3 regions of the Janthinobacterium sp. P210006 genome follow, and region 1 is predicted to be linked to each of the others. Evidence: predicted binding sites of a transcription regulator. Region 1 holds the regulator's gene; each other region holds the start of a gene.
The links. Region 1 encodes sigma-54, which starts transcription at its own class of promoters, with help from an activator protein. Its sites were predicted from a motif close to TGGCANGNAANCTGCTTT; they were not measured.
Positions count from the first base shown of each region.

Region 1 (4,150 bases):
GCAATTCCAGGGTCACCGACATCATCAAGGGAGAGCGCAGGCGCATGGCCGCCAGGGCCTTGCCGGCAAACGCGCTGTCGTCCTGTGCCAGCGACGCCATGATGGCTGCCACGGAAGGGGCGCTGAAATGGCGGTCCAGCGCCGCGCGCGCCGTGGCCAGCGCAGAAACGCCCGCCTGGGACTGGAATGGCGCGGCCAGAGCCTTGATGGCGACCGGCAAGCCTTCACCGGGCGTCGATTCGAACAGGGCCAGCAGCGCCCCCATCTGCGCCTCGGGCAGGTACACATCGGCCAGGCCCGTGTACAGGGCGTCGGCCGCGTTGATGGTCAAGCCCGTCAAGCCCAGATACAAGCCCAGCTGGCCGGCCAGGCGGGACAGGAAATAACTGCCGCCCACGTCCGGGAACAAGCCGATATTGACTTCCGGCATGGCCATGCGCGTACGGCCCGTGACGATGCGCAGGCGGTTGCCGGGCCCGGCTTGCGCCACGCCCATGCCGCCGCCCATCACCACGCCATCCATCACGGCGATATACGGTTTCGGATAGAAATGAATGAGATGGTTGAGCGCATATTCTTCCGTGAAGAAATCTTCCAGCTGCGCGCTGCCACCTTGCGGCGTGGCCCGGCCCGCATCGTAAAAGAAACGGATGTCGCCACCGGCGCACAGGGCTTTTTCACTGCTGGAACGGATCACCACGGCGTCTACCTGCGGATCGTCGCGCCAGGCCAGCAAAACGGCGCTCAGGGCGCGCACCATGTCCAGCGACAAGGAATTCAGGGCTTTCGGGCGGTCGAGCACGATGTGGCCCGTGCGGTTGCGGATGGAGGTCTGGACGAAGTCGCTCATGGCAGAATGGAAAGAAGTAAGTATGGGAACATTCTAGCGCCTTCGGATGGAACATTGCGTTCCCATGGCGCCCCCTGGCAAGGGCGACAGGCGCAAAAAAGGGCGCAATGTGCGCCCTTAGTTGATCACAGCCGGTTGAAAGTCGCGGCCCGCTCAGGCGGCGGCGAATTCTTCTTCCGAGCTGTCTGGCAGATGCTTGATCGCCTCTTTACCGTGCCCTTGCACTTTGGTTTTGTATTTCATCACTTGCCTGTCGAGCTTGTCGATCAGGGCATCGATTGCGGCATACAGGTCTTGCGCCAGGCTTTCCACATAGACGGTCTTGCCGCTCAGACGCAGATTGACTTCAGCCTTTTGACGTTTTTCTTTCTCTTTGAGGTTATCCACGGTCAGAATCACGGCGATATCGATGACTTGATCGAAATGACGTTTCACACGCTCCAGCTTCGTTTGTACGTATTCACGGATGGCTGGTGTCACTTCGAGATGATGTCCGCTGATGGTGAGATTCATACACACTCCTAAAGATGATCGGGTTCGTGCGGTCCATCGTATCCGGCCCGCAGAGGAACCGAAAAAAACTTACAAACACTTACGCAGGCTCACTGGCGGAATTTTTAATGCTTCCCGGTATTTGGCAACAGTACGTCGCGCAATCACCATGCCTTGTTCCCCCAGCATGTCCGCAATCTTACTGTCGGATAAAGGATTTTTAGGGTCTTCTGCTCCTGTCAGTTGCACGATCAATGCCCGTATCGCCGTCGATGACGCTTCGCCCCCCGCTTCGGTGGCGACGTGGCTACCAAAGAAATATTTCAACTCGAACATGCCGTGCGGGGTCAGCATGTACTTTTGAGTTGTTACCCGCGAGATAGTACTCTCGTGTAAACCCAGTGTATCAGCTATTTCACGGAGCACAAGGGGGCGCATGGCAACGGCCCCATGCGAGAAAAAGTTCTTTTGTCTTTCTACTATCGCCTGTGCCACGCGCAGTATCGTGTCGAAGCGCTGGCGCATATTCTTGATCAGCCACTTGGCTTCCTGCAACTGTGCGCCCATGGCGCCTTCGCCCTTGCCCTGCTTGAGCAAGTTGGCGTACATGGCGTTGACGCGCAGGCGCGGCATGACGTCGTTGTTCAAGGTGACTTGCCAGCCATTGCGCGCGCGCTTGACGACGACGTCGGGCACCACGTAATCGGACACGTCGGAGGCAAACACGGCGCCCGGATGCGGATTGCACTGGCGAATCACCGTCTGCGCTTCGCGCAAGTCTTCATCGTCGCAATCGAGGGCTTTTTTCAGCTTGTTGAAATCGCGCTGGGCAAACCAGGCCAGGTGCTTTTCCACGATGACGAGGGCCATGCGCCGCGTCACCATGGCGATATGGGGCAAGCGCTTGATCTGCAGCGCCAGGCATTCAGACGCATTGCGCGCGCCCACACCGGGCGGATCGAAACTTTGCAGCAGCGACAAGGCCGTGCGCAGCTCGTCGGCGTCGATTTCCAGCTCGTGCGGCAGGCGCGCCAGGATGTCGTCGAGCGACTCTTCCAGGTAGCCATTGTCGTCGAGCGCGTCGATGATCAGCTCGACCAGCGCGCGGTCGCGCAATTCGAGCACCGTCACGCGCATCTGCTCCATCAGGTGCTCGCGCAGGGTGCAGTGATGGGCTTCGAGTTGCGGGCGGGAATCTTCGTCGTCGGGCGTCTTGCCCCGGCTCGCTTCGCTCCAGTCGCTGTCGCCGCCGTCCGCGGCAACCGGGCCCTCGCCCGCCTCGCCGTCAAAGGTTTCCCCTTCGGCCGGTGCCGCAGGCGCTTCCTGGCCTGGCGGCTGGGGCGGCGCTTCGGCCGGCGCGGCCGTGGAACTCAAGGCGCCGTCGGACAGCAGGCGCAGCGAACGGTCGAGCGGATCATCGAGACGCTCGAGCAAAGGATTGTCCGTCAGCAATTGCTCCAATTCCTGGTGTAATTCCAGGGTAGACAATTGCAACAGGCGTATCGATTGCTGCAACTGCGGCGTCAGTGCCAAATGCTGCGAAGTGCGCAGCTGCAATGATTGTTTCATTGGCTCACATACGGAAGTGTTCGCCCAGATAGACCCGGCGTACCGACTCGTTCGCGATGATGTCGTCGGGGCGTCCCGACGCCAGCACCGAGCCCTGGTTGATGATGTAGGCACGGTCGCAAATACCCAGCGTCTCGCGCACATTATGATCGGTGATCAGCACGCCGATATTGCGCTCCTTCAAGAAGCGCACGATGCGCTGGATCTCGATCACGGCGATCGGATCGACGCCGGCGAACGGTTCGTCCAGCAGCACGAAACGGGGATCGGTGGCCAGCGCGCGGGCAATTTCCACGCGGCGGCGCTCGCCGCCCGACAGCGACAGCGCCTGGTTTTCGCGCAACTTTTCAATCTGCAAATCGGCCAGCAGTTTATCCAGGCGCACCTCGATCTCGGCCTTCGTCAGCGGACGGCCTTCGACGGTCTGGATTTCCAGCACGGCGCGGATATTGTCTTCCACCGTCAGCTTGCGGAAGACGGAGGCTTCCTGCGGCAGATACGACAGGCCCATCTGGGCGCGCCGATGGATCGGCAGGCTGGAAATATCCACGCCGCTGATATCGATGCTGCCGCCATCGGACGGCACCAGGCCGACGATCATGTAGAACGAGGTGGTCTTGCCGGCGCCGTTCGGGCCCAGCAGCCCCACCACTTCGCCGCATTCGACTTGCAGCGAGACGTCATGCACGACCTGGCGCTTGCCGTAGGTTTTTTGCAGCCCGCGAACGATCAGGGTACTGCCGCAACGTGTATTGTCCATTATTTCTTTCCTGGCGCAGGCGTGGCCGGCGCTTTCTCCGCCGCCGGTGCCTTGGTCTTCGGCTGGATCACCATGCGCACGCTGCCGCCATCCGGGGTGCTGGTGCCGCTGTCGGAATTTTCCATCGTAAACACTTCCTTGCGGCTGTCATACGAGATGAAGGCGCCGTTGGCCACGTCCGTCGGCTTCGTGCCTTCCAGGCGCGTCAGCTTGGCCTTGGAAAACAGTTTCACCACTTCCGTCTTGTTGTTGTATTCCACGCGCTCCGCTTCGCCTTCCACCCACAGGTCGCCCGCGCCATCGCGCTTCTGGCGGAAGGTGGCCAGCTTGCCGGGATCGGCCCAGAAGGTGATGAACTGGTAGCCTTGCGGGTCTTCCGTGATCAGGGCCCGGCCCGCCTTCATGGTCAGGGTGCCCTTGACCAGCACCACGTCGCCCGTCAGGGTGCGCGTCTGCTTGACGTCGTCGACCAGGCCGCT
Region 1 covers NZ_JAZARD010000004.1:196,082-200,231, forward strand. Annotated here, with positions in the region: gene VPH41_RS20615 (enoyl-CoA hydratase/isomerase family protein) at 1-850, opposite strand, end outside; gene hpf (ribosome hibernation-promoting factor, HPF/YfiA family) at 1,004-1,363, opposite strand; gene VPH41_RS20625 (RNA polymerase factor sigma-54) at 1,433-2,911, opposite strand; gene lptB (LPS export ABC transporter ATP-binding protein) at 2,916-3,671, opposite strand; gene lptA (lipopolysaccharide transport periplasmic protein LptA) at 3,671-4,150, opposite strand, start outside.

Region 2 (4,150 bases), on a different contig from region 1:
GGAAAATTCCACGGGATGATCTGGCCCACAACGCCCAGCGGCTCATGGTAGTGATAGGCATAGGTTTCCGCATCGATTTGCGCGACGGAACCTTCCTGCGCGCGGATGCAGCCGGCGAAGTAACGGAAATGGTCGATGGCCAGCGGAATGTCGGCATTCATCGTTTCGCGGATCGGCTTGCCATTGTCGATGGTTTCCGCCGTGGCGATCAGGCTCAGGTTCTGTTCGATGCGGTCGGCGATGCGGTTCAGGATATTGGCGCGCTCGGCCGGCGACGTCTTGCCCCATGCCTCCTTGGCGGCGTGCGCGGCGTCCAGCGCCAGCTCGACGTCTTCCGTCGTGGAACGGGCGATTTCGCAAAACGGCAAGCCCGTGATCGGGGTGATGTTAGGAAAGTATTCACCTTTTACTGGTGCAACGAATTTGCCGCCAATGTAATTGTCATAGCGTTGTTTGAAGGGATTGGCTACGCCCAGCTTGCTGATGTCTGCGAGATTCATGTCGTCCTCTATCGGGTTAATTAGAATGGAAATACTTAATTAAAATCAAACGTCCTGGTACAGATGGGGTGAGTACACGGAGTCTTCCGCAAATGCCGTGCCAGCTCGCCATCCCACTACAAACTTAGCGGGTTTTACCCGCGTTACAAGGGCGTGGCATCCATACCGGGCCGCTTTTCCTCGCATGCGCGGGGCCTGGACGGTGGGCGTGGCGCTGTTTGCATTTTGAACAAGGCTGGCGCAGCCTGTTGCAATCCGGGCCAGCGCCCTCCTTGCCTTGCGGAGCCCCGCAGCCGCTGCACAATGGAACAGGTGTGCCAGACTGGAACACCTGTTCCAGGCGAGCTAGCGAATCACCACGCCCCATGGCAATTCACCCACGGCAATGTCGGCCACCTTGCGTGCGCCGGCCGTGTCGATAACTGAAACGCTGTTCGAGCGGCCATTGGCCACGTACAACTTGGCGCCATCGGGCGTGATGGCCATATTCCAGGGACGCTTGCCGACGGGAATCGTGGCCGTCACCTGGTTGCTGGCCGTGTCGATCACCATGACCGTGCCGTCGATACCGTTCGAGACATACACTTGCTTGCCGCCGGGATGGACGGCGATGCCATTCGCATTCTTTCCTGCGGGAATAGTGGCAATGGCCTTGCGCGTGGCCATGTCGAGCACGTAGACGGCATTGACCAGTTCGCACGCCACGTAGGCCCGGCCCGAATCGGGGCTGAAGCCGATGCCGCGCGGGCGCAAGCCCACGGCGATGGACGCCACCTGGCGGCGTTGTGCTACATCAATGACATCGACTTGCTCGGCCTCTTCCGCGCTGACCAGCAGCCAATGTCCATCGGGGCTGAACACGGCATGTTCCGGGTTGCGCCCTTGCACCTTGATATCTGCGAGCAAGATGCCCGTCTGGCCATCGAGCAAGGCCACGCTATTGTTTTCCTCGACGGCCACGGCCACGTACTTACCATCGCGGGAAGCGCTGACGCCCTCGGGCGACTTGCCCAACGCCACCGTGCGCAGGGATGCGCCCGCTCCGTTGTCGATCAGCAGCAAAGCGCTGCTGGCCGCATCCGTGACAAACAATTGCCGTCCGCTAGGGTCGGCGGCGATGCCGCGCGGACGTTTTCCAGCCGCAATCTGCCGCACCACCTGGTCGGTCGCCGTGTCGATCACGCTCAAGGTGCCCGATTTTTCGTTGGGCACATAGGCAAACGGAGCGGCCTGGATGGCAGTGCTGGCGAGTGCAGGCAGCAGCCAGCAAACCTGGCGCAAGCGCGAGAAGAAGTTGGGCATAATCACCTTTTCAATGGCAAAACACAGGAAAAGCGCGCGGGAGCGGCGCAAGTGACGATGGCTGCATGCAAACGCCGTGCCACTGACAAGCGTATAATTTCCGCCCACCAATGGAGACATGGCAGGCATATTGCTTGATAAGACTATGCAGACCTGCGCCGCGCACGCGACCAAGCAGGCTTTTATTCACATTGGAGAATCCGCATGCAGCATCGTTTCCGCCTGAACACCATCGCCAGCCTGTTTGTTGCCGGCAGCGCCACCCTGGCCCCCCACGTCTATGCCGCCGAAGCAGCAGACCCCGCCAATGGACAACTGATGGATACGGTGGTCGTCAGCGGCAGCCGCATCGCCCACCCCAGCCAGGAAGTGCCGGCATCGATCGACGTGGTCGACAGCGCCCGCATCCAGGATGGGCAAATCCGCGTCAACGCGTCGGAAGCGCTGGCCGCCGTGCCGGGCCTGGTCGTGCAGAACCGCCAGAACTATGCGCAAGACTTGCAGATCTCGTCACGGGGCTTCGGCGCCCGCTCGGCTTTCGGCGTGCGCGGCGTCAAGCTGATCAGCGACGGCATTCCGGCCAGCATGCCCGATGGCCAGGGCCAGGCCGCCACGTTCAACCTCGATACGGCCGAGCGCATCGAAGTGCTGCGCGGACCGTTTTCTGCCATCTACGGCAACCACTCGGGCGGCGTGATCCAGCTGTTTTCCAAGGATGGACAAAATCCTCCCTCCGTCGAACTGAACGTGACGGGCGGCAGCTACGGCACCAGCAAGATCGATCTCTCGGCGCAAGGCCAGGCCGGCCGCATCGGCTACGTGCTCGACGGTTCCCGCTTCCGCACGGATGGCTTCCGCGACCACAGCGCCGCCACGCGCGAACAGGCGTTCGGCAAGATCACCGTCAAGCCGAATGCGGACAGCAAGCTGACCATCGTCGCCAACAGCCTGCATCAGGGAAATACGCAAGATCCGCTGGGCGCCACCTGGGCCACGTTTGCCCGCGACCCGCGCGCCGGCGAAATCGATGCGAGCGACACGCAAAACCCGAAACGTACCCTGGCGGACCGCTACAACACGCGCAAGAGCATCGACCATCAGCAGATCGGCGCCACCTACGAACAAGCGTTCGGCGACGACCGCCTGCACGTGACGATGTATGGCGGCAACCGCGACGTGATTCAATATCAGGCCTTCAACAAGGGTTTCCAGGCGCCAGCCAAGCATTCGGGCGGCGTGGTCGATTTTCAGCGCCAGTTCTACGGCATCGACACCAACTGGCTGCACGTGAACCAGCTGGCCGGCGGCAAGCTGAGCACGACCATCGGCATCGACTACGGCCGCTCCAGCGACGACCGCACCGGCTATGAAAATTTCATCGGCGACACGTTTGGCGTGAAAGGCAAGCTGCGCCGCGACGAGCAGGATGTCGTCTCCAGCCTCGATCCGTATATCCAGACGGAATGGCAAAGCGGGCCATGGCTGCTCAGCGCCGGTTTGCGCTACAGCAAGATGAAAGTCTCCGTCAGCGACCACTTCCTCAGCAATGGCGACGACAGCGGCAGCCTGGAATTCAGCCATACGACGCCGGTGCTGGGTCTGCTGTATAAACTGACGCCCAACGTCAACGTGTACGCCAGCGCCGCGCGCGGCTTCGAGGCGCCCACCCTGAACGAACTGTTTTACTCGGGTTCGGCCGGCGGCTTCAATTTCAACTTGAAGCCAGCCACCAGCACCAACCTGGAAGCGGGCGTCAAGGCCAGGATCAATAACAACACGCATGTGAATGCGGCCGTGTTCCAGATCAAGACCAGCGACGAGCTGGTGGTCGATCAATCGAGCGGCGGACGCACCAGCTACCGCAATGCCAGCAAAACCTTGCGCCAGGGTATGGAAGTGTCGCTGGATTCGAACCTGGCATATGGGTTCACGGCAAAAGTGGCCTTGACCAGCCTGCACGCCGTGTATGACCAGGGCTTCGGCACCGTCAGGGAGGGCAGCCGTTTGCCGGGCGTGCCCAGCGCCAACCTGTTTGCGGAACTGGCCTGGAAAGATACATTCGACCGCTTTGGCGCGGCGCTGGAAAGCGTGGCCAGCAACCAGGTCTACGCGGAAGACAGCAACAGCGAAAAACCGTCACCCGGCTATACGGTGTTCAATGCGCGGTTCAATGCCAAGCAAAGCGCGGGCCACTGGCGCTTCAAGGAATTTGCGCGCCTGAACAATCTCTTCGACAAGACCTATGTGGGTTCCGTCATCGTCGGCGACAGCAACAAGCGCTACTATGAAGCGGCGCCAGGACGTAATTGGTTGCTGGGTGTCAGCGCCATGTATTCTTTCTAATTAAA
Region 2 covers NZ_JAZARD010000009.1:10,570-14,719, forward strand. Annotated here, with positions in the region: gene adh (aldehyde dehydrogenase) at 1-500, opposite strand, end outside; gene VPH41_RS28290 (beta-propeller fold lactonase family protein) at 846-1,802, opposite strand; gene VPH41_RS28295 (TonB-dependent receptor family protein) at 2,007-4,145, shown strand.
Region 2: VPH41_RS28290 (beta-propeller fold lactonase family protein) is a predicted target of sigma-54. The motif match lies at 1,867-1,884, and genes of this name have one in related genera.

Region 3 (4,150 bases), on a different contig from region 1:
CAACGCAAATCTAGCGCCGCACGCCAGGCGGACAGGCGGCGCAAACGCGGGCGCAGCAGCCCTTATTTGTAGCTGCGCAGCAGCAGCCAGGCCAGCCCGCAACCGGCCACGGCGCCCGCCAGGGCCAGCGCCACGAGGTTTTTGCTGGTGATCGCAGGGCGCCGGCCCAGGTAGATTTTGTTATGCAAGGAATTGCCCATGATGGTCTCCTGTACAAGAATTTTTATGATGTCTCATTATAAGAACAGAATCGTGACGCCCGCATGACACTCGGCAGTCAGAGCTTGATTTGTATCCACTCGGCAACATTTATTGGCTTTTTTGTTGTTTAAATGGCGTGGCGAGAACGGCGCCCCCGCCTTTCATTTCCAATCGGAAATAACTGAGGCGCACGCACCTCGCGGCGCGCCAGGCGCCGCGCAGCATCACCGCAGCGCAACAAGCGCTCAATGCATCTTGACGGGCGGTGGCGGCGGCGTGGGCTCCTCGACGGGCACCGGCTCGATGTGCGGCGGCGTTTCCGGCGGCGGCGTGACGGGGTCGCCTTCCGGCGATGGCGGCATATCGGGTTCGGGCGTGCTGTGCGCACGCAGCGGGGTCTGACGGAAATGTGGCTGCATGGTGGCCTCCTTTGCCCCACTGTAGCCGATGCGGCCAAATCCTGGCGCCCGCAAGGGGCAAGCGGCAACGGGAACTTATCGGCGCGGCGGCACTCCAACTTGACCGTATCCCCACCGGCACGAGTGCAAGCGATAGCTCAGCGATGGCGCGCAAAAAAATCCTCTTTATGGCCGAGGCCGTGACCCTGGCCCATGTCGGCCGTCCCCTGAGCCTGGCTCAGGGCTTGGACGAGGATGTGTACGACGTGCATTTTGCCTGCGCCGATGGGTATGACTTTTGTTTCAAGCAAACCCCGTTCCGGCGCTGGCGCATCGACAGTATTTCATCGCTGCAATTCCTGCAGGCGCTGGCCCACGGCAAGCCCGTCTACACGGAAAGTACCTTGCACGCGTATGTGGAAGACGACCTGCGCCTGCTCAATGCCGTCCAGCCCGATCTCGTGATCGGCGACTTCCGCCTGTCGCTGTCCGTCAGCGCGCGCCTGCAGCGCATTCCCTACCTCACCGTCAGCAATGCCTACTGGAGCCCCTATGTGCGCCCGCACTACACGGTGCCCAGCCTGCCCCTGACCGGCATGCTGCCCATCTGGCTGGCCGCCCCCCTGTTCCGCCTGATCCGTCCGCTGGCCTTCGCCTCGCACGCCGTGCCCCTGAACCGCGTGCGCCGCCACCACGGCCTGCCGTCGCTGGGCAGCGACCTGCGGCGCATCTATACGGATGCCGACCGCACCCTGTACGCGGATATTCCGCAACTGTTCCCGCCGCACGCCATGCCGCCCACGCACGATTACCTGGGCGCCATCATCTGGGCGCCGCCGCTCGACTTGCCGGACTGGTGGCAGCACGCGGAACTGAGCAGCGGACGGCCCATCATCTACGTCACCCTGGGCAGTTCCGGACAGGGACAATTGCTGCCGCGCGTGTTGCGCGCGCTGGCGCCGCTGCCCGTCACCGTATTGGCGGCCACGGCCGGCACCATCCGCATCGATGCCGTGCCGCCGAACGCCTATGTCGCGCCCTTCTTGCCGGGCGATGCGGCCGCCCGGCGCGCCAGCCTGGTGATCTGCAACGGCGGCAGCCCCACCAGCCAGCAGGCGCTGACGGCCGGCGTGCCCGTCATCGGCATCGCCGGCAATCTCGACCAGTTCCTCAATATGCACGGCATCGTGGCCGCCGGCGCCGGCCTGCTGCTGCGCGCCGACCGCTTTCAGGAAACCGCCCTGCGCCATGCCGCCACGCGCATGCTCGACGATGGCCAGGCCAGGCTGGCGGCGCGCCAGCTGGCCACGGCATTGCGCAACTATGTGCCCGGGCAGCGCCTGCTGCCCCATCTGCATGCGCTGCTGGGCACGTTGCCGCCTGGCGGCCAGCCTTGATGGGCAGCGTCGGTTTTTCTTACAGCGCGTGCGACAGGGCCTGCACTACGTCAATAAAAGCACGCCAAGTCATTGATTTCAAAAGAACCTCATGCGTTGGCATGGAAGTCGCTAGGTACTGGCCATGAGCACCTGCCGACAGGACTCAAGCACGAAATCCACTCAACCCCATGACGTGAGGTAACCCAAATGAAACGGTCTCATTTAAAACTGATCCCGGCCGCAGCGGCACTGGCCATGCTGTGCGTCGCCGGTAGCGCGCAGGCGGGCGGCTACGGCTATTCCTACAACAACATCTTCGGCCTGCAGATCGCCGCCGCGACGGGTTCGATCACGGCCCTGAACAGCACCACCATCTCGCGCAGCACGGCCACCCTGAACGGCGTGAGCGTCATCCAGGGCGGCCCCGGCATACTCGATTCGCCGCGCGCCGCAGTCGGCGCCGTCACCAAGGGCGAGAACGACTTTACGCAACAAGGTCCTATTGGCAATTTCTCGCGCGGCGACGCGCAGATCGTCAGCACGCAATTCCCCTCGTTCCCGCCCGGCTCGACTTCCACGCAAGCCGTCAACGTGGCCGAAGTGCACCTGGCTGACCCCGCGGGCACGGCCGACGCGTCCGGACGCAATGGCTCGACCACGGGCTTTTCCGTCAACTTCGTGGTGGGCTCGCCCACGGCGACGCTGAGCTTTGATTTCCTGTCATCGCCGTTCATGCAGGTTTTCTTGCAAAGCAATGTCGGCTCCCTGTCCACGGCGACGGCGAACCTGGTGGTCACCTTCACCATCACGGATTCGACGGGCGCGACGGTCTTCAACTGGACGCCCGACGGCGTGATCGGCTCGGGCATCTCGGGCGGCACGGAGAGCGCCGACGGCGCCAACCTGAACACCAGCCTGGCGACCAACTTCCTCACGCGCGGCAATCTGTTCACCTACGACCCTTCCGGCTGCGGCACGCCCACGGGCACGGGCGTGGGCACGGGCTGCGGCAGCAACTTCAGTGCCGTCAGCAATGCCTTAACGGCAGGTAACTACACCCTGACCCTGAATGCCGTGGAAAGCGTGGACCTGGTGAAACAGCAAGCGACACCGGAACCAGGCACCCTGGCCTTGCTGGGCCTGGGACTTGCAGGCCTGGGCTATGCCCGCCGCCGCAAGGTTGCCGCCTGAACCTGGCGACGGGGGAATGCAAAGGCGAGGGGGTGACCTCGCCTTTTTCATGCTGAACGCTGTCGGTTTTCCTTACAGCGCGGCGGCCATGCAGCAAGCGGCCGCCGTGCTGGCGTCCGAGCAGAAAGGATTTCCAAAGGATTTACATGAGTACTTTTTCCCGCACCCGATTTCCCGCCGCCCTGTTCGCCCTGCTGTTGCTGGCCGGTCACGGCGGCGCCAGCGCAGCCGCCTACGGTTATTCATACACCAGTGTCTTTGGCCTGGTCATCAGCAATCCCGTCGGCTCCACCACGCTCATCAGCAATGTCGACCTGTCGCGCACCACCGCCACGCTCAACGGCAGCAGCGTCATCCACGGTGGCAGCAATGAAATCGATGCGCTGCAGGCGGCGCGGGGCGCCGTCAGCAAGGGACAGAATGATTTTACGCAGCAAGGCATGGGCAATGCCTCGTATGCGCGCGGCGACGCGCAAATCGTCAGCTCGCAAATTCCCCCGTTCCCGCCCGGCTCGACCAGCACGCATACCGTGAATGCGGCGGAAACTTTCCTGACGGGCGGCGGCAGTGCCGACGCCTCGGGCCGCAATGGTTCCAGCACGGCGATGGCCGTCAATTTCGTCGTCGGCGAACCGGGCGCCACCCTGGCCTTCCAGTTCCAGGCCCTGCCCTTCATGCAGCTGTACCTCGATGCCCTGGCCGGCACGGGCTCGGCGGCCACCACCAACATGGCCATGACGTTTACCATCATCGATGAAAATGGCCAGATCGTCTTCAACTGGGCACCCGACGGCAACCTCGGCTCGGGCATCCTGGGCGGCACCGAACTGGCCGACGCCGCCAGCCTGAATACAGGCTACGCGCAAACGCCGCTCACCAGCGGCAGCGTGTTCACCTACGACCCCAGCGGCTGCGGCGCCCCCACGGGCACGGGCATCGGCAAGAACTGCGGTGGGCAGTACGGCGCCGTCACGGACAACC
Region 3 covers NZ_JAZARD010000001.1:1,725,604-1,729,753, reverse strand. Annotated here, with positions in the region: gene VPH41_RS07725 (hypothetical protein) at 63-200, opposite strand; gene VPH41_RS07720 (hypothetical protein) at 447-620, opposite strand; gene VPH41_RS07715 (glycosyltransferase) at 788-1,996, shown strand; gene VPH41_RS07710 (EDSAP-1 family PEP-CTERM protein) at 2,186-3,169, shown strand; gene VPH41_RS07705 (EDSAP-1 family PEP-CTERM protein) at 3,316-4,150, shown strand, end outside.
Region 3: VPH41_RS07710 (EDSAP-1 family PEP-CTERM protein) is a predicted target of sigma-54. The motif match lies at 2,094-2,111, and genes of this name have one in related genera.